Regions from separate parts of the Gordonia sp. NB41Y genome, predicted to be linked through region 2. Evidence: predicted binding sites of a transcription regulator. Region 2 holds the regulator's gene; the other holds the start of a gene.
The links. Region 2 encodes LexA, which represses DNA repair genes until DNA is damaged. Its sites were predicted from a motif close to CGAACANNTGTTCG; they were not measured.
Positions count from the first base shown of each region.

Region 1: the regulator LexA is predicted to act here: its motif matches at 4,367-4,380, upstream of Q9K23_RS18445 (DUF222 domain-containing protein).

Region 1 is NZ_CP132196.1:4,247,891-4,263,282, forward strand. It holds gene Q9K23_RS18405 (helix-turn-helix transcriptional regulator) at 1-120, shown strand, start outside; gene Q9K23_RS18410 (YceI family protein) at 259-810, opposite strand; gene Q9K23_RS18415 (CoA pyrophosphatase) at 935-1,576, opposite strand; gene Q9K23_RS18420 (cytochrome c oxidase assembly protein) at 1,715-2,626, shown strand; tRNA gene Q9K23_RS18425 (tRNA-Phe) at 2,800-2,876, opposite strand; tRNA gene Q9K23_RS18430 (tRNA-Asp) at 2,925-3,001, opposite strand; tRNA gene Q9K23_RS18435 (tRNA-Glu) at 3,037-3,109, opposite strand; gene Q9K23_RS18440 (hypothetical protein) at 3,190-4,266, opposite strand; gene Q9K23_RS18445 (DUF222 domain-containing protein) at 4,419-6,368, shown strand; tRNA gene Q9K23_RS18450 (tRNA-Phe) at 6,433-6,509, opposite strand; tRNA gene Q9K23_RS18455 (tRNA-Asp) at 6,538-6,614, opposite strand; tRNA gene Q9K23_RS18460 (tRNA-Glu) at 6,652-6,724, opposite strand; tRNA gene Q9K23_RS18465 (tRNA-Lys) at 6,909-6,984, shown strand; gene Q9K23_RS18470 (hypothetical protein) at 7,165-8,274, shown strand; gene Q9K23_RS18475 (adenylate/guanylate cyclase domain-containing protein) at 8,366-10,090, shown strand; gene Q9K23_RS18480 (oxidoreductase) at 10,142-11,014, shown strand; gene Q9K23_RS18485 (alpha-ketoglutarate-dependent dioxygenase AlkB) at 11,024-11,656, opposite strand; gene Q9K23_RS18490 (MMPL family transporter) at 11,847-14,111, shown strand; gene Q9K23_RS18495 (TetR family transcriptional regulator) at 14,136-14,762, shown strand; gene Q9K23_RS18500 (pyridoxal phosphate-dependent aminotransferase) at 14,786-15,392, opposite strand, start outside.
Region 2 is NZ_CP132196.1:494,407-509,798, forward strand. It holds gene Q9K23_RS02055 (PAC2 family protein) at 1-175, shown strand, start outside; gene Q9K23_RS02060 (DUF3516 domain-containing protein) at 172-2,277, shown strand; gene Q9K23_RS02065 (nitroreductase/quinone reductase family protein) at 2,304-2,819, shown strand; gene Q9K23_RS02070 (hydrogen peroxide-inducible genes activator) at 2,783-3,754, opposite strand; gene Q9K23_RS02075 (peroxiredoxin) at 3,891-4,478, shown strand; gene Q9K23_RS02080 (alkyl hydroperoxide reductase) at 4,490-5,023, shown strand; gene Q9K23_RS02085 (aminotransferase class III-fold pyridoxal phosphate-dependent enzyme) at 5,140-6,369, opposite strand; gene hrpA (ATP-dependent RNA helicase HrpA) at 6,442-10,524, shown strand; gene nrdR (transcriptional regulator NrdR) at 10,498-11,007, opposite strand; gene Q9K23_RS02100 (LysM peptidoglycan-binding domain-containing protein) at 11,032-11,787, opposite strand; gene lexA (transcriptional repressor LexA) at 12,072-12,725, shown strand; gene ptsP (phosphoenolpyruvate--protein phosphotransferase) at 12,845-14,512, opposite strand; gene Q9K23_RS02115 (DeoR/GlpR family DNA-binding transcription regulator) at 14,693-15,392, shown strand, end outside.

The sequences.
Region 1 (15,392 bases), 2.0 Mb from region 2:
TCCGCCAAGACCGTCGAGCACCATGTGGCCCGAATCCGTCAGCGCATCGGTGCGCAGAGCCGGGCGGAGATGCTGGCGATGCTCCGTGCGATGAAGCTCGGGGACGAGTTGAGTGCATGAGCGGGCGGCTTCCCGACAGATTCGCGGAGGTTACTCGGACAGACGAAACGGGACCGATACCGCGCGGGGTTATGCGGTACCGATCCCGTTTCTGATCGGCCCACTCGTCGTGGGCCGATCCTCCTGTGAGAGGTCTGATCAGGCGCCCTGACCGGCCTCGATCTCGAGGGTGATGGTGATCTTGTCGCCCACCACGACGCCGCCGCCCTCGAGCGGCATCTCGATGTCGATGCCGAAGTCCTTGCGGCTGAGTACAGTGCTCGCCTCGAAGCCGGCGACCGGGCCGTTGCCCATGCCGGGGTTGACGCCGTTGAACTCGAGCTGCAGGTCGACCGACTTGGTCACGCCGTGCAGGGTGAAGTCGCCGGTGAGGACGTAGTCGTCACCCTTCGGGGTCACTGCGGTGGAGACGAAGGTGGCGGTCGGGAACTGCTCGGCGTCGAAGAAGTCTGCCGAGCGGATGTGGGCATCGCGCTGGTCGTTGCCGGTGGTGATCGAGCGGACGTCGATCTCGGCCTGCACCGACGGGGTGCCGTCCTCGGCGATGGTGATGGTGCCGCTGAAGGTGTCGAACTTGCCGCGGACCTTGCTGACCATCAGGTGCTTGACGGAGAAGGCGACGGCCGAGTGGACCGGGTCGATGGTCCAGGTGCCGGCTGCGATCGGTGCGGTGACGGTGGGGGTGCTCATGGGGTGCTCCTACGCTCTGCGGATTTCTGCTGAGGTCTGGTGGGCCGCTCCTCGACCCATCACCACTATAAGCGGACTGCGGTCCGATTTCATTCCCGGATCGGGAGAATTTTTTTCGAAGTTCTCATGACCAGGCGAAAACCGGCTGCTCGAATCCGTCGACGCGGGTGTCCCGGCCCCGCAGGACCACCTCGGCGAACTGGTAGAGGATGGCTCCGGTGGGGGCGTGGACCAGCGAGGTGCGCCCGCTCGGCGAGGTGTCGGCCGGATCGCGACGTACGCCGGGGATCGGCATCTGGATCACCGGCCGCGGCGACTCGGGGATGGAGATGAAGCGCGGTTCGGCCAGTAGGTGCTCGAAGCGGATGAAGTACCACTCCGACACCTCGTCGGGGTTGGGGGTGGGTTCGGGGGCCCGTCCGGCCCAGCACACGACCGGCGTGATCACATAGCCCGAGCGGGTGGCGTAGTCGTCGAGGCGGCCCAGCACGGTGTCGGCGTCGAGCCGGACACCCATCTCCTCGTGCAGTTCGCGCAGTGCCGCGTCGATCTGGTTCTCCCCGGGATCGAGGCGTCCGCCGGGCAGGGCGAACTGTGCCGCATGACGCCGCATCCCCATCGGTCGGCGCAGCAGCCAGATGCCCTGTTGGTCGTCCTGCTCGACGATCACGAGAGTGACGGCGGCGGCGGTGCCGCTCGTCGATGCCGCGCGGCGATCGAAGGTGGTGAGGCGTTCGGTGGCGACGCTGCGTTCGAGGCGGACCATGTCCACCAGTTCACCACGGCGGCCCGACACGTGGGTGGTCACCGCCGCCAGGTGGGGTTCGTGCGCTATGTCGTCGATATCCGATATTGGTGGAATCGATTGCAGAGCAACATGATCCGAGAAGTGCATACTCGAGGGATGAGCTCGACTCCGCCGCCGCTCGACCTCGGGTCGGTGCCGACCTCCTGGCAGGTCGACGTGGTGACGGTTCCGGTGGTCCTCCTCGCCGTCGGGGCCTATCTGGTCTGTCTGCGGCGTTCGGGGCTGCCCTGGGCGCGGGCCGTTCCCGGTGTCGCCGGTGGGGTGGTGTGGCTGGTGTCGGCGTGCAGCTTCATCGGCGTCTACTCCGACACCCTGTTCTGGGTGCGGGCCCTGCAGGTGGTCCTGCTGCTGCTCGTGGTGCCGTTCTGTCTCGCCCTGGCGATGCCGCTGACGGTGATACGCGCCGCGCTGGGGCCGCGAGGGCAGGAGCGGGTGGATGCCGCCCTCGGCACGCGGTTCGCCCGGGTGTCGGCGTCGCCGGTGGTGACCTCGGCGGGAGTGATCGTGACGCCGTGGCTGATCTACCTCACCGGGTGGTATCCGGCGATGCTGCGGTCCGACGTGCTCGACGTCCTGACGCGGCTGCTGCTCGTGCTCTGTGGGCTCGGCTACTTCTACGCTCGCCTCCAGCTCGATCCGGTGCCGCGTCGGCATGCGCAGTCGCTGACCCTGCTGCTCTCGCTCGCGGAGACCATCGGCGGCGGCGTGCTCGGCGTCGTGCTGTGGCAGGGGCCGATCGTGGCGGCGTCGTACTACGAGTCCCTCCACCGCACCTGGGGACCGTCGATCCGCACGGACCAGACCATCGGGGCGGGCATCCTGTGGATTCTGGGCGATGTGATCGGGCTGCCGTTCCTGCTCGTCGTGTTCTCGCGGTTCCGGGCGGAGGAACGTCTCGTGGAGGAGGTGGTCGACGCCCGTGCGGAGGAATCGGCCCGGGATTCCGACGAGCAGGCCCCGACGCTGTGGTGGCAGGAGCATCCGGAGTTGCGGGAGCGGTTCCGGTGAGCGTCCGCCGCGTTCGGAAACCGGTGGCGACCCGTACCTCGCCGAGCACGGCGGGTGGCCACCGATCGTCGGTGTGCACAGTGCGAATCCGGTGGGCGTGGAGTGGATCACCGGAATGGTGACGCGGTACGGCCCGGGGATCACCCGCGCAACTGTGGCGCGACGCTCCCGGCTGGTGGCCAGGGCCGGGATCGAACCGGCGACCTTCCGCTTTTCAGGCGGACGCTCGTACCAACTGAGCTACCTGGCCGGACGACATCGGTCCGATGCGCTGATGCGCACCGGACCGACGCCGAGATGGCGACCCTGACGGGACTCGAACCCGCGACCTCCGCCGTGACAGGGCGGCGCGCTAACCAACTGCGCCACAGGGCCATATTCTGTTGTCCGAACTCGTGAGAGTTCAGGCGTACCCCCTACGGGATTTGAACCCGCGTTACCGCCTTGAGAGGGCGGCGTCCTAGGCCGCTAGACGAAGGGGGCCTGGTCTCACACGCGGAAGCTATCCGCATGGGAGCTGCACTAGCGTAGGACACATTCGGCCCAAAAAGTAAATCGCCTGGTCAGAGGGATGGAACCGGGGCTTCGGCGGCGTCTTGGGTCGCGTGTGCGGTCTCGCGCTCCACCAGGTGGTACGAGATCACCGCGAGGGTCAGCGCACCGATCGTCAGGCCGACGATCGCCCCGAAACCGTCGGTCGCGAAGTCGACGAGGGCGTTGGTGAAGGTGTAGACGATCGCCCCGATCCGCAGTGATCGCAGCGGCCACGCCGCGGTGGTGCGGTTGCGTGCGATCATGGCCGGCAGCGCCAGTGGAAGGGTCAGTGCGCCGCTGAGGAACAGGATCCATCCGGTGGTGTCGTCGGTGCCGAGTTCCAGGGTGATGTTCAGTTCGGCGAGGCGCTCGGGATCGAGCGTCCACTGCAGGATGCCGACGATCACCGCGACCGCCGATCCGGCCACCAGCAGCCAGCCGCTGAGGGTGAGCAGTTTGGGGCTGCGGCACACGCCGGGGATCGCCCGGATGCATCGCTCACGGAGCTGCAACAGACGGTCGGGGGTGTCGGGTGCGGCGTCCACCAGTGCACGGATGTGCGCGACGATCTCGGCGTCGGCATCGGTTTCGCCTGTGTAGGTGAGTAATCGGAGGGCCGCCGCACGTCTGCGCGGGGTGAGTCCATTCGTGAGTCCGTCGGCGGCGATGGCCGCGGCATTGGCCAATGCCTCTGCGGCAGAGGGCTTCCGAAGATCTCGAACCGCTCTGCCGATCACCAGGATCAGTAGGACGAGAACATACATGATCTCCGCGGCCGGGCCGTAGAAATAGTCGTTGTCCTTGGTGACGAATTTGCCCACCTCGTCCAGGAACAGTCCGAATCCGATGCCGCCCAACAAGATCGTCACGGCTCGGGCCGTCGGTCCGAGGAACATCCAGCCGGCCACCAGGGCCAGCATCATCAGTGCACCGCCCCACAGCGCATGTGCGATGTGCAGGGTGCCGCCGCCGACCTGTGGATAGCCGGTGGCCGCCAGATATCCGCGAGTGACCAGGATCGTGGCGACGGCGAAGATCAGGAACCATTCGACCGCCGATGTCCCGTTGACGGTGCGGGTGACGGCGGGGGTACGGCTCGCGGGCATGACTGAAGTATTGCCGCGTTGCCGGAATTGTCCACAGGGGTCGGGGAAATTCGGTGACGACGGAGTATTGTCGGTGGCCTCGTGTACCGTGATCTGTAATCGAACAACAGTTCTTTACTGCAGGTCACAAGCACTCTGGGGGAGGTGATCAGATGACGAACACACCCACGACATCACTGTCGTTCACCGATTCCCGCTGGCCGCAATTGCCACTCGACAATGCCGATCTATTGGGTGGGGTCGACCCGAAAACACCCGAACAATCCTCCACCAACGACCTACTGATCGGGTTACGCGAGATCGATCGAGGGCGGTCGTTCCTCGCCTGGTCGACCTATCGGTCGGTGATGGAACTCATCGGCCGCCACGTCGACGCCGACCGCGGTGTGGCCGGGGCACCATCGGGGTTCGTCGACCTGGCCAAGAAGATCTCCCGAGTGCGTGGCATCACCCAACGCGCCGCCGAACTCCTCATGGACGAATCCATCGCCGTTCTCCACCACCTCCCCCACGTGGCGGAAGTATTGCGGGACGGTTGGATCACCCCCGAGTTGATGAAGGTGGTGGTATCGCGGACCGCGCTGGTCCACGGTCGCGAATCGGCACCCAAGGTCGACGCCGAGATCGCCGAGCTGATCCGCCGACGCCGACGACTGTGGTCGAAGAAGACCATCACCGACATGACCGACCGAGTCGTGTTCCGCCACGACCGTGACGCCGTCCGTGAAGCCCGGGAACGATGCCTGGACAAACGGGGTGTGTGGACCTCGTTCAGCACTGACGGGACCGGGGAGATCACCGGCACCATGGCCGCCGACCGGGTCGAACTGTGTGGTCTCGTGATCGGTGCCCTCGCGAACACGGTGTGCCCACATGATGGGCGATCCTCGCAGAACCGGAAATCCGATGCCATGTTCGCTCTACTGTCGGGGACCCAGTTCGAGTGTGAATGCGGGCGGGAGGACTGCCCGGCCGAGATCCCCGAGGCCGGGTCGATCCCGAAGGTGCAGTACGTGATCCACCTGTTGGCCAACGAGGCCACCGTCGCCGACCTCGACACCGTCACCGGCCGACCCCAACCCCGACCCGCACCTGCCACACCCGAACCTGAGCCGGAAGTACACAGCGGCAACAGTTCCGAGACTCCGCTCGATCTCGGCGCCCCGGCGACCGGTGCCACCGAGCGGCCCGACGACACTGCTACACCCGACGACACTCCCACACCTGACGACACCCGTCGGTCGGCCCGCCTCGAGCGTGACGCGGCGGCCGAGGCGGTCGAGGCGGTCGAGTCGGAACCGGCCGGTATCGACACGCCCGCGAATCCGGTTGTCACACCGGATGTTGCGTCCACTGGTTCCTCGGATCTACCCGCCGGTGCGGCACCGGGGTATCTGTTCGGCAAGGGTGTGATCGCCCCGGAATTCGTGCGGGACCTCGCCTCCCACCCGAACGCCCGGTTCACGCGGCTCGTCCCCCGGGGTGTGCGGCCCGAGGATGTGGTGTTGCCGCCGACCCTGCCTTCGGATCCGTACCGGCCGTCCGCCGCCCTCGACGAGTACGTGCGTCTGTCCTATGGCACGTGTGCCGATGTGGCGTGTACTCGGAGCTCATTCGATGCCGATCTCGATCATGTCACCGAATACGACCACCACAATCCGGCGGCGGGTGGGCAGACCACCCCGATCGGGTTGAATCCGAAGTGCCGGTTCGACCATCTCCACAAAACACACTCCGAGTGGGTCGATGATCAACACCGCGACCCCCACACCGGCCGGTTGATCATCGAATACACCACCCCGGAAGGGTTGATCCTGCCCGGACCGGCGGAAACCATGGAAGATTTCTTCCCCGGCCTACGCCGCTACCGCTTCGACGACCCACCACAAGCCCCACCCACCCCACCAGGACCGCCGGGTACGCCCGGACCGCCGGGTACGCACCGCAAACCGGATGGGGAACGAATCCTGGACCGGGAATCCACACTGGCCCGCAAACATCGCCGTCGACGACTCGAGCGGCAACGCAACCGTGCCCGCAACCAGACACCCGCCACCCAGACACCCGCCACCCAGACGGACTCGCCCGACCCGCCCTTCTGAGGGCGGTCACCTCCGGTCGTAACCCGGATACGAAAAAACCCACCGTTTCCGGTGGGTGATCTCTTGGTGGCCAGGGCCGGGATCGAACCGGCGACCTTCCGCTTTTCAGGCGGACGCTCGTACCAACTGAGCTACCTGGCCGAACGGTGCCGGTCATGAACCGAAACCTTGGCGACCCTGACGGGACTCGAACCCGCGACCTCCGCCGTGACAGGGCGGCGCGCTAACCAACTGCGCCACAGGGCCATATTCATTTATGTCCGAACTCGTGAGAGTTCAGGCGTACCCCCTACGGGATTCGAACCCGCGCTACCGCCTTGAAAGGGCGGCGTCCTAGGCCGCTAGACGAAGGGGGCCGGTTCTCCGGTCGGAGGCGCTCCGTTGGGAGCTGAATCAGATTAGGACACCGCGCGACAAAAACACAAATCGGCAGGTCAGGCATGCATTTTGGCCAATCCGACATACCGGGGGTGGGGGTTGCGTGACCGCGCCGACGGTCGGGGTAAACTCTGTTCGGCTCCGCTCCGGCGGGGCCTGCCTGCCCCTATAGCTCAGTTGGTAGAGCTACGGACTTTTAATCCGCAGGTCCCAGGTTCGAGCCCTGGTGGGGGCACCACGATCCATCGGCATCGCCGTCGGTCATCGACGGCCATGCACCGTCGACCACGTCGTAACTGCCGTTATGGGCGTCCGTGGTCGCGGTGAGGTCAGAAGCTCTCAGGAAGTGGCGCTACGGTGGCGCCGGCCGGGCAGGTGATGTCCGGCCGTGGTCATGTCATCTCCTGAAGGGAACTCGATGTCCGCGAACAGTCACCGACTCGGGGACGAACCGTCCCGCCGCAAGCGGGCACTCGGTCCTGTGATGCGGAAGCTGTTCGGCGGTGTCCCGCTGTTTCTCACCGTGGTGCTGGTGGGCGTCATCGCCGGTAGTGTCACCTTCCTCGCGGTCGGTCCGGACAAGCATTCGTCCGCCGCGGACCCGTCGACAGAGCAGATCGAGTCGGCCCGCGAGTCGGTGGCGTCGGCCAAGATGATGTTCGGACTGATGACGTCGGCCCTCGGGAGTGCCACCGGCAGCATCAAGAGCATCTCGGAGGGGGCCGACAGTGTCTTCGACGCCGTCGACACCGCCCACACCGCGTCCGGTCAGATCGTGTCGGCATTCGATGCCGCACCCGGCACCTCCGGCGCCGGTGGCGATGTGCGCAGCATGACCGTCGCGATGTCCAACGGCCTCGGCGACCTGCAGTCGCTGGCCTCCACCGCCGGGCAGCTCGATTCGCTGATCAGCCCCGTCATCACCTTCCTGCAGAAGAACAAGGTTCCCGGCAGCGGCGAGTTGCTCACCAACCTGACCGCGCTGCAGTCGTCGTCGCGGGAGATCTCGAGTCAGCTCGGGAACCTCGACGACCTCAAGAAGGAGATGAAGACGCTCGGCGACGCCGTCGACGAGGCGAGTGGGCACCTCGACGAGGGGGTGGCCCAGGCGCAGCAGGCCGCCCAGCAGCTGAACACCGGACTGGGGCAACTCGCATCGGCCCGCGGCGACACCGTCGCCGCCGCGAACTCGGTCAGCAAGGGCGTCGGCCAGCTCACGACGGTGCTCAACTCGATCTCCAACAACCTCGAATCGGCCGACGACAACCTCACCCCGGCCGGGGAGCAGGGCGTTCTCGCGGCGCCCGTCGTGCAGGTCGACAACTCCGACCGCACGGCGACGGCACTGCTCGTCGGTGGCGGGTCGGCGCTTCTGGTCATGATCCTGATGCTCGTCGTCGGCCGCGTCCTGCGACGGGACGGCCGGCAGCCGGGCGATGAGACCCCCGACGACGAGATCGCCGGCGATGCGACCCCCGATTCCGACGACGCCCCGGAGACCGAGGAGTTCACCGCACTCCCTCGGTGACCGCGTTCGGTATGACCAGAGGGCGATCGGCCCTGGTGTGACCCTGCTCATTCGGTACGCTTTGCAGTGATATCGACGGCAGGGAAGGCGCATGAGGCCAGCACGCAATACCGGTGTGGCTCCGGCGTCGGATGGCGGAACCCGATGGACTCGGGCCCGGCGGCGCTACGCCGCGCGGGTCTGGGGCGTCGACGGGGAGCCCGGCGCGCGGGAGTGGGCGGGGCTCGGTGCTGCCGATCGCGGTCGACTGGCCCGGCGCGCCATGGCGGTGGCCGTCGCATCCATCGTGATCAGCAACGCCCTGATCGGCCTGGAGACCTTCCTGCTGGTGCAGCTGTCCTACAACGGCGGCCAGCTCACCGTCGAGGGAACCATCGGCGCCCCGAACTTCCCCGACATCGTCACCGCCGTCGTCGTCTGCATCGTCGTCAACGTGGTGCTCGGGGTGGTGATGCTCCGGCCCCAGGTCCGGTGGTTCGAGCTCGGATCGCCCGCCGATCATGCCAGGCGTGTTGCGGTGCAACATATTCCGGGTCTACAGGTGGTCGGCACCATGATCGCCTGGGCGGCCGCGGTGCTCAGCTACGTCATCCTGTCGGCGCGCGATCTCACCACGAGCACCCTGCTGGGCGTCACCGTCGCATTCACCCTCGCGGGGACGTCCTGCGCGTGCCTGACCTATCTGTTCGCCGAGCGGGCGTCGCGACCGCTGATGATGGTGGCCCTCGCCGACGATCCCGCGTCGACCATCGTGCACAGTGTGCGCGGGCGGATGCTGGCGGTGTGGGCGGTCAGTTCGGCCGTGCCGATGATCGGTCTGGTCATCCTCAACACGGGCCGTCACCTCGATCTGCTGCCCCGGGTCACCGGCTCGGTGGACTGGGCGGCACTGGTCCTCGCCGTGGTCGGGCTGGCGTCGGGCGCGCGTGTGGTGGTGCTGGTGGGGCAGTCGCTCAGTGACCCGCTCACCGAACTACGGACGGCCGTGGAGAAGGTGCGCGCCGGAGACTTCGAGGCCCATGTCGACGTGTACGACTCGTCCGAGATCGGCGTGCTGCAGCACGGCTTCAACGAGATGGTGACCGGCCTCGACGAGCGTGAACGCATGCGTGAACTGTTCGCCCGCCACGTCGGCGACACCGTCGCCGAGCTCGCCATCGAGAAGGGGATGGGCCTGCACGGCACCAACGCCGAGGTGGGGGTGCTGCTCGTCGACATCATCGGGTCGACGACGATCGCCCAGGAACGCCGTCCCGAGGACACCGCGGCCCTGCTCAACGAGTTCTTCGAGATCGTCGCCCAGGTGGTCGACCAGCACGCGGGATTCGTCAACAAATTCGAGGGTGACGCGGCGCTCGCGGTGTTCGGGGCGCCGGTCAAGATCGACAACCCGGCCGGCGCCGCACTCGCCGCGGCACGTGAACTCGCCCGCGCGCTCACCGAGGCCCTCGACGTCCAGTGGGGCATCGGCGTGTCGTTCGGGGTGGCCTTCGCCGGCAACATCGGCGCCGAGCGGCGCTACGAGTACACCGTGATCGGCGACCCGGTCAACGAGTGTGCGCGGCTCTCGGAGATGGCCAAGACCAGCCGGGTGTCGGTGCTCGCCAGCGGGGCCGCGATCGCCGACGCCGCCGACGAGGCGGGCGAATGGGCGCTGCTGGGGGAGCGGGTGATGCGGGGCCGGGCCGAGCCGACCGCGATCTACGGGCCCGAGGCGCTGGTGCCGCGCGGCCCGGCATCGGTGGGCGAGATGCTCACCGGGCTGTTGCGCCCGGCACGCTGGCTCGGCACCGCGGGCGTACTGAAGTCGGACTGAATCGAACAACCCGCCCCGGTGCACCGGGGCGGCAACCACAGGGGGAGAGACATGAGCGGATGGTCGACCAAGGACATCCCGGACCAGTCCGGACGGACCTTCGTGGTGACCGGCGCCAACAGCGGCTTGGGGGCCGAGACCGCGCGAGCGCTGATCGACGCCGGTGCGCGGGTGATCCTCGCCTGCCGCAACACCGTCAAGGCCGACGCGGTGGCACGTGAACTCGGTGAGCGGGCCGAGGTGGCCGCCCTCGACCTCGCCGACCTGGCCTCGGTGCGGTCCTTCGCCGACGGCCTGCCCGGCGTCGACGTCCTGATCAACAATGCCGGCGTGATGGCGGTGCCGCTGGGGCGCACCGCCGACGGATTCGAGATGCAGATGGGCACCAACCATCTCGGGCACTTCGCGCTGACCGCACTGGTGTTGCCGAAGGTCGCCGACCGGGTGGTGACGTTGTCGTCGGGTATGCACCAGCTGGGGCGGATCGACCTCGACGATCTCGGCTGGGAACGGCGCCGATACCGAGCCTGGCAGGCCTACGGCGACTCCAAGATGGCCAACCTGATCTTCGGGCAGGTCCTCGCCGAACGGCTGACCGCCGCCGGTGACAGCAGGAAGTCGCTGATCGCCCATCCCGGCTATGCGGCCACCGGACTCCAGGGACACACCGAGTCGATCATGGACAAGGTGATGGTGGTCGGCAATCTGTTCGCCCAGTCCGCCGCCGACGGCGCGCTGCCCACCCTGTTCGCGGCCACCGCGCCGGACGCGGTGAACGGGACCTTCTACGGGCCGACGAAGCTGTTCGGCATGCGCGGTGCGCCAGGGGAGTCGGGGTTCAGCGGACGGGCCCGCGACGAGCGGATCCGTACCGGCCTGTGGACTGCGTCGGAGAACCTCACCGGGACCTCGATCACGCTGTAGCGCAACCGGTCACCACACACCCGGCGGGCGGAACTGCACGCTGATGCGGGGGCCGACACCGGTGCACTTGGGTATCGCGTGCTCCCAGGTGCGTTGACAGCTGCCGCCCATCACCAGCAGGTCGCCCGCCGACAGGAGGAAGCGTATCGACGGCCCACCACCATTGGGGCGCAACGCGAGTGGGCGAGGCGAGCCCAGTGAGAGGATCGCGACCATGGTGTCGTCGGTGGCGCCCCGGCCGAACCGGTCACCGTGCCACGCAACCGAATCCGCCCCGTCCCGGTACAGGCACAGCCCCGCGGTGGCGAAGCCCTCGGGCAGTTCGGGGCGGTAGTGGGCGCTCAGCGCGTCCCGCGCGTCGGCGAGCAGCGGATCGGGCAGTGTCGCGGTGGCGGGATACTGGGCGAGCAGCCGGGGGACGTCGACGACGCGGTCGTACATCCGGCGGCGCTCGGCACGCCACGCCGCGTTCTCGTGCAGTGCGTCGAACAGTGCATCCGCGCCGGTGATCCAGCCCGGCCGCAGATCCACCCAGGCGCCGTCGGTGAGTTCGCGCCGGGTCACCGTATGGCCCAGGCGCCCGATCTGCGGTTCGGTGTCGTCGAGATCGAAGATCGAACCCTGCATGCCGACGGACGTCATACCGCCAGGGTAGCGGCTGTCGAACGAATGTTCTAGCCCGATCGGAGGCGTGCCCTTGCTCACAGACCGAGGGCGATGGTGGCCGTACGGGAAAAAGTGGAGTAGAAAGTTCCAAGTGTTAGTCATGCACACTTTGTGCTGCTGACATCGTGTCCGACACCTTGCGTCCAGTCGACAGAGGAACCCCCACATGGCTTCAGTGCTCTTCCGGCTCGGCCGGTTCTCGTTCAAACACAAGTGGTGGGTGATCGCCGCGTGGCTGATCGTCCTGATCGGGGTCGGCTCGGCCGTCGCCGGACTCAAACCCACCCTGGCCAAGGACTTCGACCTGCCCGGAACCGACTCCGGCACCGCCACCAGCCAGGTGCAGGAGTACTTCCCGCAGGTCATGGCGCAGCAGGAGCATGCATCGACCAGCGTGCTGGTGGCCGCCGACGACGGCCTCGCCAACCACACCGAGCAGATCAACGCCCTCGTCGCCGACCTCAAGACGCTGCCCGACGTCGTCGACGCGGACTCGATCGCCAACCCGGTGGCCGTGGCCCAGGCGCAACCCGCACTCGCCGCATCGGTACTCGGTGACAACGGCAAGGTGGGTCTGATCCAGGTCCGTCAGAACATCAAGATCATGGACCTCACCGTCGACGAGAAGAAAGAACTCGTCGACATCCTCGAGAAGAACCGCGGCAACGGTCTGCAGGTGGAGGCCACCGGCTCGCTGATGCAGGTCATGGAGGCCGGGGGAACCGCCGAGCTGATCGGTTTCGCGATCGCCTTCGTGGTGATGATCGTCGCCTTCGGTGCACTGGTCGCCGCGTTCATCCCGCTGATCACCGGCATCGTCGGCGTGGCACTGACCATGCTGCTGCTGTACCTCGGTTCGGAGTTCATGACGGTCAACGAGACCGCCACCGGCATCGTCACGATGCTCGGCATCGCCGTCTCGATCGACTACGCACTGTTCATCGTGTCCCGCTACCGCAGCGAGCTGCGCCGGGGCGGTGATCGCGCCGACGCCGCCGGACGGGCCGTGGGCACCGCGGGTACCGCGGTGGTGTTCGCCGGTCTCACCGTGATCATCGCGGTGGTCGCGCTGATGGTGGTCGGCATCCCGCTGATCACCCAGATGGGTGCCGGTGCCGCGGTTGCGGTGGCGGTCGCCGTCCTCAGTGCGTTGACCCTGATCCCGGCGTTGCTCTCGGCCACCGGGCGGTTCACCTTCGCGCCCAGGATCCCGTGGATCAAGCACGCCGAGGAGTCGGCCACCGAGGACACGCTGGGCGTCAAGTTCGGCCGGACCGTCACCCGTCGCCCGATCCCGTTCATCATCGCCGGCCTGGCAGTGCTGATCGTCGCCGCGATCCCGACGTCCAAACTCGATCTGGGCATGGAGCTGACCAGCGACGACGAGGTGGCCGCGCAGAGCCTGCTGCAACGTGGCTTCGGCGAGGGCATCAACGGCCCCCTGCTGGTGGTCCTGCACGACGACGACGGCCAGGTGGCCGGCATCGCCGATGCCGCGGTCGCCCACATCAAGACCCTGCCCGATGTCGCGAATGCGGCGACCCTGACGTGGATCGGCAACGGCCCGTCGCAGCAGAACCCGAATGTCGATGCCAACACCGCGCTGATCATGGTCACGCCGAACGGCGGACCGGCGTCGGCATCCACCCATGACCTCATGGAACACATCCGTGACTACGCCCCCACCGTGGAGAAGGCCGGTGCCGAACTGCACGTCGGTGGCCAGACCGCGATCATGTCCGATCTCTCCGACCGGCTCGACAAGGCGCTGATCCCGTACCTGCTGGTCGTCGTCGGTCTCGCGTTCCTGATCATGATCGGTGTGTTCCGGTCGATCTGGGTTCCGCTGATCGGCACCATCGGCTTCCTGTTCTCGGTGCTCGCGACCTTCGGCGTGACCGTCGCGATCTTCCAGGAGGGCTGGCTGGGTCTGATCGACCACACCAAGCCGATCCTGTCGTTCCTCCCGATCTTCCTGATCGGTGTGGTGTTCGGCCTCGCGATGGACTACCAGGTGTTCCTGGTGACCCGCATGCGCGAGGAGTACATCCACGGCATGTCGGCGAAGGATGCGATCATCGCCGGATACCGGCACGGCGCCCGCGTGGTGACCTCGGCCGCGATCATCATGATCAGCGTGTTCGCCGCGTTCATGCTCGCGCCGGACACCACGTCCAAGATGCTCGGCTTCGCCATGGCGATCGCGGTGTTCTTCGACGCCTTCATCATCCGGATGACGGTGGTCCCGGCGGTGATCGCGCTGCTCGGTGATCGTGCCTGGGGTCTCCCGAAGTGGCTCGACAAGCTGGTCGTCGACTTCGACATCGAGGGCGGTGCGGTCCGCAACCGTGGCGTGCCGTCGGCGGCCGCGGAGTCCGACGGGTCCACCGATGAGCGGGACGCCTCGGCGGAAGCAACCGTGACGAGCTGATAGAGAACTGAGGTCATGACCACGATGTCGGACCGCTGCCGGTCGGGCGATCCGGGGAAGTCCCCGGGTCGCCCGCTGGGCTTGCGCGGTCAACGCAAACAACGCACCCGGGCCGCGATCCGCGAGGCCGCGCTGCGCCTGTTCGAGAGTCAGGGGTACGCGCAGACCACCGTCGAGCAGATCGCCCGCGAGGCCGGGGTCTCGCACACCACTTTCTTCCGGTACTTCGTGTCCAAGGAACAGATGGTGATCGCCGACGACCTAGACGACCTGCGGGAGGAGACCCTCGCGGCGATCCCGCCGGGACTCGGTCGCTTCGATCTGCTGCGCGCGCTGATCCGGGCGTACTACAGACTGGCGATGGCCGACCCCTGGGCGTCCAGTCCGGTACGGGCACGGCTGATCACGAGCGAGCCGACCCTGCGGGTGGCGAATCAGATCGAGGCCGACGCCGCGATCTCACAGGCCACCGAGTTCTTCGCGCGATACCTGGGGGTGGAGGCCGACGACCGGCGGCTGCAGGTGTTCGTCGCCGCGGCCGGGGGAGTGATGTTCCACATCGCGTGCGGTGTGCCCGACATGTCGGATGACGGTGTACTCGACCACCTGCTCGACGCGGTGGACCTGCTCGAGGCCGGACTGCCGATCTGATCCGGTCCCCGGCCGCGGCCGGGTCAGGCCAGGCGGCGCAAGCGCCTGGCGGCCTCGGCGATGACGTCGTCACGCTTGGCGAAGGCGAAGCGCACCATGTGATCCCACGGTTCGGTGTGGTCGGCGAAGACACTCACCGGCACCGCCGCCACGCCGATCCGTGCGGGGAGCATCCGGCAGAACTCCGCGCCGTCGGTGTAGCCGAGCGGACGCGGGTCGGCGCATACGAAATACGTTGCCTCGCTGCGATGTACCTCGAATCCGGCGTCGATCAGCGCGGCCGACAGCAGATCTCGCTTGTCCTGGAGCGCGGCGGCATTCGCGAGCACCCAGTCCTGCTCCTGTTCGAGGGCCACGGCGACGGCCGGCTGGAACGGTCCCGACCCCACATAGGTCATGAACTGCTTGGCCGCGCGCGCCGCCGCCACCAGCTCGGCCGGGCCGCTGATCCAGCCGACCTTCCAGCCGGTGCAGTTGAATGTCTTGGCCGCACTCGAGATCCGTAGCGTGCGCTCCCGCATCCCGGGGAATGTCGCCAGCGGCCGGTGGGTACGTCCGTCGAACAGCAGATGCTCATACACCTCGTCGGTGACGGCGACGACGTCGTGTTCGACACACAGCCGGGCGATC
Region 2 (15,392 bases):
CGACGCCTTCCAGGAGGCCCAGACCGAACGCGCCTCGCTGTTGGCCACCGAGGGCTCGCTGCCCAGCGGTGACGAGCTCGGCGCCGAACTCGAGCAGTTCCTCGCCGGCCTCAACGGTGACGACCAGACCGACGGTCCCGACGACACCCCGGGTGGTCGGCCATTCCCGATCTGACCGATATCGCCGATCCGCTCGCACCCGTATCCGGGGACGACGACGCCGCGTTCGACCGGTTCACCGAGTGGTGGTCCGGGCGCGGCATCGACTTCTACCCGCACCAGGAGGACGCCCTGCTGGAGCTGATCTCCGGCAACAACGTCATCCTGGCCACCCCGACCGGCTCCGGAAAGTCGCTGGTGGCCTCCGGGGCGATCTACTTCGCCCGCTGTCACGGGCGGCGCGCGTACTACACCGCCCCGATCAAGGCGCTGGTCAGCGAGAAGTTCTTCGACCTGTGCGATCAGTTCGGCGCCGACTCGGTGGGCCTGCTCACCGGTGACGCCGCGGTCAACGCCGACGCCCCGATCATCTGCGCGACCGCCGAGATCGTCGCCAACCTCGCCTTGCGCGACGGCCCCGACAGCGACATCGGGGTGCTGATCGCCGACGAGTTCCACTTCTACGGTGAACGCGACCGCGGCTGGGCGTGGCAGGTACCGCTGATCGAACTGCCCGACACCCAGTTCCTGCTGATGTCGGCCACACTCGGCGACGTCTCGTTCTTCGTCGACGACCTGACCCGCCGCACCGGACGGCCGACCCGCGAGATCGCCGGCGCCCAGCGCCCGGTCCCGCTGGAGTACGCCTACGCGCTGACCCCGATCCACGAGACCATCGAGGACCTCATCGACCGGGGCCGGGCACCGATCTACGTCGTGCACTTCACCCAGGCGGCCGCCGTCGAGCGGGCCCAGGCGCTGCTGTCGGCGCGGATCTGCGACAAGGCCGAGAAGGCCGCGATCGCCGAGGCCATCGGCGACTTCCGGTTCAGCACCGGCTTCGGTTCCACCCTGTCGAAGCTGTTGCGCGCCGGGATCGGTGTCCACCACGCCGGGATGCTGCCGCGGTATCGCCGCCTCGTCGAACGCCTCGCCCAACGCGGGCTGCTGAAGGTGGTGGCCGGCACCGACACCCTCGGGGTGGGGATCAACGTGCCCATCCGCACGGTGCTGTTCGCCGGGCTCAGCAAGTACGACGGCACCCGGGTGCGCCGTCTGCGGGCCCGTGAGTTCCACCAGATCGCCGGTCGGGCCGGCCGGGCCGGCTTCGACACCATCGGCTACGTCGTCGCCCAGGCCCCCGAGCACGATGTGGAGAACGCACGCGCGGTCGCCAAGGCGGGCGACGACCCGAAGAAGCTGCGCAAGCTGGTCCGCAAGAAACCCCCGGAAGGATTCGTCTCGTGGGGCGAGAAGACGTTCTACGCACTCACCGAGGCCCCCGACGAACCGCTGCGCTCGCATTTCCAGATGACCACCGCGATGCTGCTGGAGGTGCTCGGCCGCCCCGGTGACTGCTTCGTCGCGATCCGGCATCTGCTCGAGGACAACCACGAGCCGCGGGACCGGCAGCTGCGTCACATCAAGCACACCATCGCGGTCTATCGCGATCTGCGCAACGCCGGGATCGTGGTGCGCCTCGACGAGCCCGACGAGGACGGCCGCCAGGTCGCGTTGTCGGTGGACATGCCGGAGAACTTCGCGCTGACCAACCCGTTGTCGGCGTTCGCGCTGGCGGCGTTCGAACTGCTGGACCCGGCGTCGTCGACCTACGCCCTCGACGTGGTGTCGGTGCTGGAGTCGACCCTCGAGGACCCGCGGCCGGTGCTGCTCGCCCAACGCAAGGTGGCCCGCGATGCGGCGATCGCCGAGATGAAGGCCGACGGGGTCGAGTACGAGGAGCGGATGGCGCGACTGGAGGAGATCTCGTGGCCGCGCCCGCTGGCCGAGGAGATCGAGTACGCCTTCGGCGTCTACCGCCGTGGGCATCCGTGGGTGTCGTCGTTCCCGCCGAAGCCCAAGTCGGTGCTGCGCGAGATGCTGGAGAAGGCGATGACCTTCACCGAACTGATCTCCGCCTACGGACTGGCGCGCAGCGAGGGCATCGTGCTGCGCTACCTCACCGACTGCTATCGCGTACTGCGGCAAGGACTTCCGTTGGCCGTGGCGACCGACGAGATCGAGGACATCACCGACCGGGTCGGCCAGATGGTGCGTGAGGTGGACTCGAGCCTGCTCGACGAGTGGGAAGAACTCGCGAACGCCGGTGACCGATGAGGTGTGCAACACCGGTCGGACGCCGGATGCGGTCGGCCCACCCCGGACCGTCGCGGCTGCCCGTGCGCCGGCCCCTGCCGGTGATCGGCTGGTTCGAGCGGGGTCCGGCGTCGGCCGGCGGATGGCCGGCCGTCGAGGATCCGTCGGCCGCGGCCCTGCCGAAGCCCGGCGACGCCGCGGCCGGTCTCGTCGCCGATCCCGCGGTGGTGATCGTGACCGCGGCCGACGACACGTCCGGCGAACTGCGCCAGACACCGCTGATGCGGATCGAGCACGACGGTGTGTACGCGGTGGTCGCGGTGCGCGAGGACACGCCACGCGAGGACACCCCGCACGAGGCGGGCTGGTACCGGGTCCTGCTCGCCGAGCCGCGCGTACAGGTGCGCGACGGCGACCACGTCGGCGAGTACCTCGCACGTGAGGTGTCCGGTGCCGAGCGAGAGTTGTGGTGCGAGCGTGCGGTGGCGGCGTGGCCGGCCTTCGCCGACCACCTGGCCGCCGCCGATCACCTCTTCCCGGTCTTCGTCCTCGAACCGGTCTGAGCGGCCACCGGCACGATCGCCCCGCCCCGGTCCACGAGGTCGGTGATCACCGCAGCCAGCCGCCGGTAGGGTTCCTCACGGCCCGACGACGCCCGGAAGACCAGCCCGATCCGTCGCCCCGGTCGTGGCCGGGTGAACGTGGCGGTGGCCAGTTCCCCACTGGCGGTTTCGGATTCGACGGCGGTCGCCGGGATCAGGGTGACCCCCAGACCGCCTTCCACACACTGCACCGCGGTGGCCAGCGAGGCCGCACGGGTCTGCCCGAGATCCGGCGACACCCCGGCCAGACGGCACACCTCGAGCGCCTGATCACGTAGGCAGTGCCCCTCGTCGAGCAACAGCAGCGGGAGGTCGGCGAGCGTCGTGGGGTCCACGCGGCGACGCCCCTCGAGCGGATGCCCGGACGGCAGTGCGAGTACGAAATCCTCGTCGTACATGGGGATCTCGGCGATCCCGGCGGTCTCGGCAGGTAGTGCGAGGACGGCCACGTCGAGGCTGCCGTCACGCAGTGCGGCGAGCAGCCGTGCGGTCTGGTCCTCCACCACCTGCAGCCGGATGTCGGGCAGGGCGGTGGCGATCCCGCGCAACACCGTGGGCAGGATGTAGGGCGCCACGGTGGGGATCAGTCCCAGTCGGATCGGCCCGGTGAGCGGGTCGTCGGCCCCGGCCGCCGCGGCCAGGAAGTCGTCGGCGGCATCGGTGATGGCGATCGCCTTGCCGAGCAACGACCGCCCCTCCGGAGTCAAGAAGACACGCCGGGTCGTGCGTTCGATGAGTTTGAGCCCGAGGCCCGCCTCGAGTCCCGCCAGGGACTGCGACAGTGAGGGTTGACTCACCCCGAGTTCTTCTGCTGCAGAACCGAAATGGTGAGTGCGAGCAAGGGCGACAAAGGCGCGTAGTCCGGCCAGGCCGGGCTGATAACTTTTATCAGTCATGCCTATCAGTATAGTGCCAATCATCACGTTTAACTTTTACCGATCTGGGCGCACAATAGAAGAGTCATCGAAACGACACGTCGTCGTAGTTGTACGACCGTGCCGAAAAACCACCACGAAGGAGCGAGAGCACACCATGGCTTTGCTGACGATCGGCGACCAGTTCCCCGCCTACAACCTCACCGCGGTGATCGGTGGTGACCTGTCCAAGGTCAACGCCCAGCAGCCCGACGACTACTTCACCACCGTCACCAGCGACGACTACGCCGGCAAGTGGCGGATCGTGTTCTTCTGGCCGAAGGACTTCACCTTCGTCTGCCCCACCGAGATCGCCGCGTTCGGCAAGCTGAACGACGAGTTCGCCGATCGTGACACCCAGGTGCTCGGCGCCTCGGTCGACAACGAGTTCGTCCACTTCCAGTGGCGCGCACAGCACGAGGATCTCAAGACCCTCCCCTTCCCGATGCTGAGCGACCTCAAGCGCGAGCTGGTCGAGGCCACCGGTGTGCTCAACGCCGACGGTGTCGCCGACCGCGCGACCTTCATCATCGACCCGAACAACGAGATCCAGTTCGTGTCGGTCACCGCCGGCTCGGTGGGTCGCAACGTCGACGAGGTGCTGCGCGTGCTCGACGCCCTGCAGTCCGACGAGCTGTGCGCGTGCAACTGGCGCAAGGGCGACCCGACCATCGACGCCGGCGAACTGCTGAACGCCAGCGTCTGAGAGGAACATTCATGAGCATCGACAACCTCAAGGAAGCCCTTCCCGAGTACGCGAAGGACCTCAAGCTCAACCTCGGCTCGATCAGCCGCACCACCGTGCTGAACGAAGAGCAGCTGTGGGGCACCCTGCTGGCCACCGCCGCCGCCACCCGCAACGCCAAGGTGCTCTCGGAGATCTCCGACGAGGCCGCCGACAACCTGTCGGCCGAGGCCTACAACGCCGCACTGGGCGCCGCGTCGATCATGGGTATGAACAACGTGTTCTACCGTGGCCGCGGCTTCCTCGACGGCAAGTACGACGACCTGCGTCCGGGCCTGCGGATGAACATCATCGGCAACCCCGGCGTCGACAAGGCCGCCTTCGAGCTGTGGTCGTTCGCGGTCTCCTCGATCAACGGCTGTGGACACTGCGTCGCCGCACACGAGAACACCCTGCGCGAGGCGGGCGTCGACCGTGAGGCGATCCTCGAGGCCCTCAAGGTCGCCTCGATCGTCGCCGGCGTCGGCCAGGCCATCTCCACCACCGAGGTGCTGGCCGGAGCCTGATCCCCCGCCACACCGCACAGCACCGCGCCCGGTACCCGGAGAACCCGGACACCGGGCGCGGTGCTTTTCTGCCGTTACCGCCCGGCTCGGGTCACGACCTCGCGACCGGACCCGACTCAGGACAGGGCGGCGCGCATCCGGTCGGCGAGCTCGCCGGTCTCCTCGGTGGTCATCACGAACGCGGGCGAGATCTGCAGTGCCCCCTGGCCTGCCGCGCGTCCGCTGACGCCGTGCCGGCGCAGGGCCAGGACCATCTCCGGTCCCCGTGACGGATCGGCCAGCTGCACCGCGCTCACCGCGCCCAGACCGGTGCGCACCTCGGCCACCGAGTCCAGATCGGCCAGCGGTGCCAGCGCCGCCGCCAGATCCGACTCCAGGCGACTCGCCTCGGCGAGCAACCCCTCCCGTTCGATGATGTCGAGATTGGCCATCGCCGCCGCGGCCGCACCCGCGTGGCCGCCGTAGGTGTAGCCATGGCGCCACCACACCCCACCGCCGAAGAACGGCTCGGCGATGTGCGGGGCGATGAACACCGCACCCATCGGCACGTACCCCGACGTCAGCCCCTTGGCCGTGGTCATCAGATCCGGCTGCAGATCGAAACGGGTCGACGCGAACCAGCTGTCCCCACCGATCCGGCCGAATCCGGTGACCACCTCGTCGACGACGAACAGCACGTCGTGATCGCGGCAGATCTGACGGACCTCGGCGAGATATCCGGCCGGGGGCAGATAGACCCCGCCGGCACCGATGATCGGCTCACAGAAGAAGGCCGCGACGCGGTCGGCACCGACCCGCTCGATCAGCCCGAGCAGACTCTTGGCGTCGTCCCAGTCGACGGTCTGGGTGTCGTGCATGAGTTCGCCGTAGCCCTCGTGGTTGACCGGGATCCCGGCGAGGGATGTCCCGGCCACGTGCATGCCGTGATAGGCCTTGGTGCGCCCCACGAGCAGCGTTTTCTCGGGGCGCCCGCGCTCCACCCAGTAGCGGCGGGCGAGCTTGGCGGCGGTGTCCACCGAGTCGCTGCCGCCGGAGGTGAAGAAGATCTTGGAGCCGGGTACCGGCGCGAATCCCGCGAGACGGTCGGCGAGCGCATCGGTCACATCGGCGGTCAGATCACCGAACCCCGAGTAGTGCGCCAGCCGCCCGAGCTGCGTCGCCACCGCGTCGCCGATCTCGTTGCGCCCGTGACCGACGTTGGCGAACCACAGACCCGCGGTCGCATCCAGATACTCATTGCCCTCGACGTCCCAGACGCGGGTGCCCTTGCCGTATGTCAGGACGCACGGTCCCGTCGACGACACCGCACCCATATCCGCGAACCCATGCCACAGCGAACCAGCCATGGCTCCATCATGCCGGGGCCCGCCGGGCGACGCGGGGCCGGGACCACCCGGTCCCATATCCTGGACACCATCATGGGATCAGCAGGAACCGAACCGGATCGCGGGGTCCCGAATCACCAGGACCCCGCACCGCATACCCGACGCACACCGTTCGACCGGCGGGGTCTTCGCGACCGCATCGGCACCGTGACCCTCGCCGACGAACACACCCTGCGTCGGCGGCTGGACAAGCTCGGCCGCTCCCCCGCCGCCGACAAGATCGCCGGTCTCGAACGCGCGGTGACCGCCGCGGAGAAGCGGATCGCCGCCCGCCGCGCCGCGGTGCCGGTCCTGGAGTTCCCGCCGGAGCTGCCCGTCTCCGACGCCCGCGAGGAGATCGCCGCGGCCATCGCCGCCCACCAGGTCGTCGTGATCGCCGGCGAGACCGGGTCGGGCAAGACCACCCAGCTGCCCAAGATCTGCCTCGAACTCGGGCGCGGCGTGCGCGGCGCGATCGGCCACACGCAGCCGCGTCGGATCGCGGCCAGTTCGGTGGCCCGCCGGATCGCCGAGGAGACCCACACCGACATCGGTGACGCGATCGGCTACTCCGTCCGGTTCAGCGACCGCTCCGGCGCCGACACCCTGGTCAAGGTGATGACCGACGGCATCCTGCTGCGCGAGATCGCCTCGGATCCGATGCTGCGCCACTACGACACGCTCATCATCGACGAGGCGCACGAGCGCAGCCTGAACATCGACTTCATCCTCGGCTATCTGCACCGGCTGCTGCCGCGGCGTCCCGACCTCAAGGTGATCATCACCTCGGCGACCATCGAACCCGACCGGTTCGCACGGCATTTCACCACCGCGACCACCCAGGTCCCGGTGCTCGAGGTGTCCGGCCGGACCTACCCGGTGGAGGTCCGGTACCGCCCGCTGTCGTTGCGCGACGGCGCCGACTCGGGCAGCGAAGAGGGCGGTGGCGAGCACGCCGACCTCGACCTGTTCCAGGGCATCGACGCCGCGATCGGCGAGCTGTGGGGAGCCCACGGACGCGGCGACATCCTGGTGTTCCTGCCCACCGAGCGTGACATCCGCGAGGCGGCGGCCACGTTGTCGCGCCGTGTCGCCGCCGGGGCCGAGGTGGTGCCGCTGTACGCGCGCCTGTCCATCGCCGACCAGCACAAGGTCTTCGCACCGTCGGATGGCCGTCGGATCGTGTTGTCCACCAACGTCGCCGAGACCTCGCTGACGGTGCCGGGCATCCGGTACGTGATCGACTCGGGCACCGCCCGCATCTCCCGCTACGCCACCCGCACCAAGGTGCTGCGCCTGCCGGTGGAACCGGTGTCGCAGGCCAGTGCGCGTCAGCGTGCCGGCCGCTGCGGCCGTGTCGCCCCCGGCGTCTGCATCCGGCTGTACTCCGAGACCGACTTCGATTCCCGGCCCGCGTTCACCGACCCGGAGATCCTGCGCGCCAACCTCGCATCGGTGATCCTGCAGATGGCATCGCTGCGGCTCGGCGACGTCGCGGAATTCCCCTTCGTCCAGCCGCCGGACGCACGCTCGGTGCGCGACGGCATGGCGGTGCTCACCGAACTCGGCGCGATCGTCCCGGCCGGGAAGACCCCGGGAGACGACAAGGGCACGGGAGACGGCAAGGGCCCGGAGGACGGCAAGAGATCGGGAGACGACCGGAGCACCCGGGACGGCACGGACACCGGCGAGGAGTCGCGGGGTCCTCGGCTGACCAAGGTGGGCCGTTCGATGGCCCGCATCCCGGTGGACCCGCGGATCGCCCGCATGCTGGTCGGCGCCCACGAGGAAGGCTGCCTCGACCACGTGCTGGTGATCGCGGCGGCACTGTCGATCCCGGATGTGCGGGAACGGCCGGCCGAACACCGGGAGGCCGCCGACGCCTCGCACCGCCGGTTCGTGGTGCCCGGCTCGGACTTCCTCGGCTACCTGGCACTGTGGCGCCACCTGACCGAGCAGCGCAAACAGTTGTCGGGCAATCAGTTCCGTCGCACCTGCGAGCGCGAGTTCCTGCACTATCTGCGTATCCGGGAATGGCAGGACCTGCACCGGCAGTTGCGTGGCATCGTCGACGATCTCGGGTGGGGGATCCCCGAGACCGAGCAGAATCCCGATGCCATCCACCGGGCGATCCTGGCCGGTCTGCTCGGCAACATCGCCGCCCGCAACACCGAGGGCCGCGAGTTCACCGGCGCCCGCAACACCACACTGCTGATCTTCCCCGGCTCCCCGCTGTCGAAGAAGCCGCCGGCGTTCATGATGGCCGCCGAGATCATCGAGACCTCACGGCTGTTCGCGCACACCGTGGCCTCGATCGATCCGCTGTGGGCCGAGCGCCTGGCCGGCGATCTGGTCAAACGCACCTACAGCGAGCCGCACTGGTCGAACAAGCGCGGCGCGGCGATGGCCTACGAGCGGGTGACCCTCTACGGCGTGCCACTGGTCGCCAAACGGCGCGTCGACTACGGGCCCGTCGACCCGGTGACCGCACGCGACCTCTTCCTGCGCCATGCGCTCGTCGAGGGTGACTGGCACACCGATCACGCCTTCTTCCAACGGAATCGAGCACTCCTCGAGGAGGCCGCCGACGTCGAGCACCGCGCACGGCGACGCGACGTCGTGATCTCCGAGGACCAGCTGTTCGAATTCTACGATCAGCGGGTGCCGGCCGAGGTGACCTCGGCCCGGCATTTCGACTCGTGGTGGAAGACCGCCCGCCGGGCCACCCCGGAGCTGCTCGACCTCACCCCCGAGGACGTGGCGGCCGACATCGCCGTCGCCGACACCGACTACCCCGGCATCTGGGCACAGGGCGACACCCGGCTGGAGCTGCGTTACCGGTTCGAGCCGGGCGCCGCCGACGACGGTGTCACGGTGGTCATCCCGGCTCCGCTGCTGCCCCACATCCGCAATGCCGGCTTCGACTGGCTGGTTCCGGGGATGCGCGAGGAGCTGGCCACCGAGCTGGTCAAGACTCTGCCCAAGCAGCTGCGCAAGACGATGGCACCGGCGCAGCGCTTCGCGTCATTGGCCCTCTCCCGCCTCAAGCCGCGCTCGGAGCCCCTGACGCGCGGTCTGGCCCGTGAGCTCGCCGAGATCACCCGGCACCGGGTCCGGCCCGAGGACTTCGACACCGACCGCATCCCGGCGCACCTGCGGATGCATTTCGCCCTCGCCGACCCGGCCGGGAAGATCACCGCGCGGGCCGACTCGCTGGCCGAATTGAGCGGTGCCACAGCGTCTCCGGCCGCCACCTCGTCGACCGCCCGGCACACGCGGTGGACCGCCGACGGGATCGGCACACTCGCCGCCAGTGAGACCGTCCGTGTCGCCGGACAGCAACTGACCCGCTATCCGACGCTGCGGGTCGTCGGCGATCCGGGCAGTCCCGACGGGGTGGAGGTCACCACGGCGGCATCGTCCGACGAGGCGGCACGCCTGCATCTGCCCGCGGTGATCGTCCTGCTCGACGCCGCGATCGCGCCGCTGAGCGCCAAGGCGTCGTCGGGGCTCGATCCGGCAGGCCGACTCGCGTTGAGCCAGAACCCCTATCGTGAATCGGCGCAGCTGTTCGCCGACTGCACCCGACGGGCCATCCGCGATCTCGTGCCGGCGGATGCGGCTCTCGCGGTGCGCGACCCGGCGGCATTCGAGAAACTCGTGTCGGGCTTGCGGTCGCAGGTGATCGCGGCCGCCCCGGACTATCTGCGGCTGGCCGTCGATGCGCTTCGGGAGGTGGCGCCACTGCGTCGCGAGATGGACACCCACTCCGGGCAGGTCCCGGCCGACGATGTCGCCGAACAGCTGGAGAACCTGATCTTCGACGGATTCGTGCTGGCCACGCCGCGCACCCATCTCGAGGATCTGCCCCGATATCTGGCCGCGGCACGGTCGCGACTGGAGCAGTTGCCCGGATCCGCGACGCGCGATCACGACGCGATGGCCAGCGTCGACCGGGTGATCGCACGATGGAATCAGCGCCTCGACCAGGTCCCCGCACCCCGCCGCGACCGGGTCAACGAACAGGCCCACTGGATGGTCGAGGAACTACGGGTGGGGTTGTTCGCCCAGCGGCTGGGCACGCGATATCCGGTGTCGGAGAAGCGCGCGCTACGAACCCTTGACCGTCTCGGCTGAGACGGCCCCGTTGACGCCGACGGCCTCCCCGTGCCGGGAGTGCTCGTCGCGCAGGTCGTCGATCTCGCGCTGGAAGTCCTCCAGCGAGTCGAACGACCGGTAGACCGACGCGAAGCGCAGGTAGGCGACCTCGTCGAGGTCGCGCAGGGGTTTGAGGATGGCCAGACCGACCTCGTTGCTGGGGATCTCGGCGGCACCGGAGGCGCGGACCGCCTCCTCGACCTGCTGGGCGAGCTGGGCGAGATCGTCCTCGTCGACGTGGCGTCCCTGGCAGGCCCGGCGCACACCGCGCATGACCTTCTCCCGGCTGAACGGTTCGGTGACGCCATTGCGTTTCACCACGGCGAGCACGGCGGTCTCCACGGTGGAGAAGCGGCGACCACAGGAACTGCACGACCTCCGTCTACGGATCGCCTGCCCCTCGTCGGCGACACGCGAGTCGATGACCTTGGTGTCTTCGTTTCTGCAGAACGGGCAGCGCATACAAAGACAATACCGTCCCACCGGTCAGCGGTAGCGCGGCGTCAGCAGTGCTTGCCCGACCTGCAGGCCGCTGCCCGCCATGTCGTTGAGCTCGACGATCTCGTCGATCACCACCCGGCTCGGCATGTCCGGGGCCACCCGGGCGGCGATCGACCCGAGCGACTCCCCCGCCCGCACGTGCACCACCTGGGTGGAGACCGGGGACGGGACGGTGGCGCGCTGATAGTCCGAGCCGACGATCGCGACGATCCACACCAGCATCGCCAGTGCGACACCGGTCATGACCGCGACCGCGGTGGTGCGACGCCGACGATGGACCGACGACACCGCGGTCCCGCGCACCGGGACCACCACCGCATCGGCACAGGCCACCCGGCCAGGGCCCACACGACCGGCACCGCCACGTCCGGCACCCACACGTCCGCCGCCCACACGTTCGGTACTCCCGCGCCCCGCCACCACCCGACCGCGGCTGCGGGCCGCGGTCGTGACGCGCCGCTCGACGCCCGGGTGCTCGATCCGACCGCGGTGTTCGGCGAGACCGCGGTGTTCGATCCGACCGCGGTGTTCGGCGAGACCGCGGTGTTCGAGCCCGACGCGCATGGCATCGGCCTCGGCCGGATGCCGGCCCGCACCGCGACCGCCGGGGCGCCGGCCCCCCGGGTGCCGATCGGCGCCGCGGGCTCCCGCCGCAGGTCGGGGCGTGGGGGTGCCGGACGGACGGGTGGCCGACGGGGCCGCTGCCGCCGCCGGACGGTCCGATATCAGGGTTGTGTGCATGAGAGAGAGCCTCCCGTTTCTCGATCACGCGTTCGATGAACTGTTGTTCGAAGTTCTATCACGGGGCTCCGACAAATGTCGTGGAAACACGTCGAACAGGTGTTTGAGGTTGTCGGGAACGTGGGATAACCTCGATCACAGAAGATGCCGACGCGGGGCGGCACGGAAAGGACACGTACGCGATGAGTGACAAGACGCGGCGCGCGGCCGGGTCGTCGGGCGCGAAGTCGAAGGCCGGGTCGTCGAGGGCGGGATCGTCGCGAGCAGCGGCGAACCCGGATGCGATCGACCCGGTGGTCATCGAGGCCACGCTGACCCAGCGTCAGCGCGAGGTGCTCGAGGTGATCCGCCGATCGGTCCGCGAGCGCGGCTATCCGCCGAGCATCCGCGAGATCGGTGATGCGGTGGGTCTCAACTCGACCTCGTCGGTGGCCCACCAGTTGCGCACCCTCGAACGCAAGGGACTGCTCAAGCGCGACGCCAATCGCCCGCGTGCGGTCAACGTGCAGGACAACCAGATCGACCCGAATCCCTCCGACGACCCGGCCGCAGCCGGTCTGCCGACCCCGGCATTCGTGCCGGTGCTCGGCCGGATCGCCGCCGGCGGACCGATCCTCGCCGAGCAGGCCGTGGAGGATGTCTTCCCGCTGCCGCGCGAGCTGGTCGGCGACGGATCGCTGTTCATGCTCAAGGTGGTCGGCGAGTCCATGATCGACGCCGCGATCTGCGACGGCGACTGGGTGGTGGTCCGTCAGCAGAACGTGGCCGACAACGGCGACATCGTCGCCGCGATGATCGACGGCGAGGCCACCGTCAAGACCTTCAAGCGCGGCAACGGCCAGGTGTGGCTGATGCCGCACAACGAGCTCTTCGACCCGATCCCGGGCAACACCGCCGTCATCCTCGGCAAGGTCGTCACCGTGATGCGTCGGGTCTGACACCCGGCGAACCCACCTCGACGAGAACTGCCCTCAGGAATCGCATCCCTGAGGACAGTTCTTCTGAAGTCGTTCTCACACAGCGGTTCTCGCCGGTACGGTGCCGGGCGAGGGCGTGCTCAGCCGGCCAGGACCGCCGCTGCCGCCGCCCGCGCGGCGGCCGCCTCCGAGGTCGCCAGGGCCGCCCGGGCCGCATCACGGCACTGCGCCAGCGACACCTGTCCGAGGCGTGCGCCGACGGCCGCCGCCGCGACGGGGGCACTCGACAACGAGCTCACCCCCATCCCCACCAGGACGCAGGCGAGCAGCGGATCCGCGGCCGCCTCGCCACACACCCCGACGGGCTTTCCGGCGTCGGCACCGGCCCGGGCCACACCCTCGATCAGGTGCAACACCGCCGGCTGCCACGGATCGGTGAGCTCGGCCAGCTCGGCCGACATACGGTCGGCGGCCATCGTGTACTGGGTCAGATCGTTGGTCCCGATCGAGACGAAGTCCACCTCGGCGAGCACCGCCGATGCCAGGATCGCCGCGGACGGGATCTCGATCATCACCCCCGCGATCATCCCTCGTGACCGCACCTCGGCGGCGAAGTCTGCGGCCTCGGCCGGTCCGGCGATCATCGGTGCCATCACCCGCGCGGTGGCACCGGACTCCTCGGCGGCCCGGGCGATCGCGTCGAGCTGATTCGTCCGGATCTCGGGATGGGTTGCGGTCAGCCGGTTTCCGCGGATACCCAGCGCAGGGTTCGCCTCGGCGCCGTGGTCGACGAAGCGCAGCGGCTTGTCCGAGCCGGCGTCGAGCGTGCGGATCACCACCTTGCCGCCCGGGAACGCGTCGATCACCTCGCGATAGAGCACCACCTGCTCGTCGACCGTCGGCTCGTCGGCGCGGTCGAGGAAGGTCAGCTCGGTGCGGAACAGGCCGATGCCCTCGACCGGGTATCCGGTCGCGGCGCGCGCGGAGACGCCGTCGGCCACGTTGGCGAGCACGGCCACCTCGTGACCGTCGGCCGTGCGGCCCGGTCCCGACCACGCGGCGACGACCTCGGCCTGCCGGCGGCTCTCGGCCACCGCCGCCCGGGCAGCCGTCGGCTCCGGGTCGATCTCCACGCTGCCGGCGGTGCCGTCGACCAGCACGGTGGTGCCTGCGGCCACCGCGTCGAGTCCGGCCACCGCGACCACACAGGGGATGCCGAGCTGGCGGGCGATGATCGCGGTGTGGCTGGTGGGTCCGCCCAGCCGCGTGACCAAGGCGGTCACCAGCGCCGGGTCGAGTCCGGCGGTGTCGGCGGGTGCGAGGTCGTCGGCGAAGAGCACCGACGGCGACTCCGGTACCGGGACACCGGGTTCCGGGAGTCCCAGGACCTCGGCGATCACCCGGTCACGAACGTCCTCGAGGTCGGTGACACGCTCGGCCATCACGCCGCCGAGCGCGGTGAACATCTCCGCGAACTGGGCGGTGGCCCCGGTCGCGGCGAGTGCCGCGGGCGCGCCGTCGGCGATGCGCTTGGCCACCGCCCCGGTCCAGCCGCGATCCTCGGCGAGGCCGGCCGTGGCGATCAGGACCTCGGCGGCTGCGCCCGATGCATGGGAGGCGCGATCGCGCAGGCGGGCGGCGACCGCCGCCGCGGCGGCGGTGAACCGGGCCTGCTCGGCGTCACGGTCTGCCTCGTCGACCTCGGTGCGGGTCTCGAGATCGCCGGCGGCGCCGATTCGCTCTCCGGCCCGGATCACCGGCCCGTATGCGATACCGCCGACCACCGGGGTGCCCTGTAGCGACTCCATCGCCACCTCGTCCTTCAGCTGATTCACGACCGTGCCCTTTCACTCTGCACTTGTCTTGTGATCGAAGTTACAAGAAAAGCTTGACTTGTCAATACGTTCAGGCGTAAACACAGATATATCAACATTGATAGCCACTTATATCCACATCGCTGGTGAGTGGCGTCACTCGATCGGAGCAACGTGTACGCGGAAGAGCGACAGCGGGCGATCGCCGAAAAGGTGAGCACGCAAGGTCGGGCGTCGGTCAGCGACCTCGCCGAACAGTTCGACGTCACCGGCGAGACCGTGCGTCGGGATCTGGCGATCCTGGAGCGCGGCGGACATCTCACCCGGGTGCACGGCGGTGCCGTCCGCCCCGACCTCGCCCAGATCGGCGACGAACAGGGCGTCGCCGAGCGTGCGTCCGCCAGCTCGGCGGAGAAGGCCGCGATCGGCCAGGCCGCCGTCCGGTTCCTGCCGCCCGACGGCGGTTCGGTGATCGTCGACGCCGGCACCACCACCTATCAGGTGGCGCTACGCGTCCCGCCGCAGCGCCGACTGACGCTGGTGACCAACAGCATCCCGGTGTCGGCGGTGATGACCGCGCTCCCCGACTGCACCCTGCAGCTGATCGGCGGCCGGGTCCGCGGCGTGACCCAGGCGGCGGTGGGCGCCGAGGCGGTGTCGCGGCTCGAACGCATCCGGGCGTCGGTCGCGTTCATCGGCGCCAACGGCCTCAGCGAAGGTCTGGGACTGTCCACCCCCGATCCGGAGGAGGCCGCGGTCAAGTCCGCGATGGTCCGGGCCGCACGGCAGGTGGTGGTCCTCGCCGACTCCTCGAAGATCGGCCGGGAGGACTTCATCTCCTTCGCCGACCTCGACGAGATCGACGTCCTGGTCA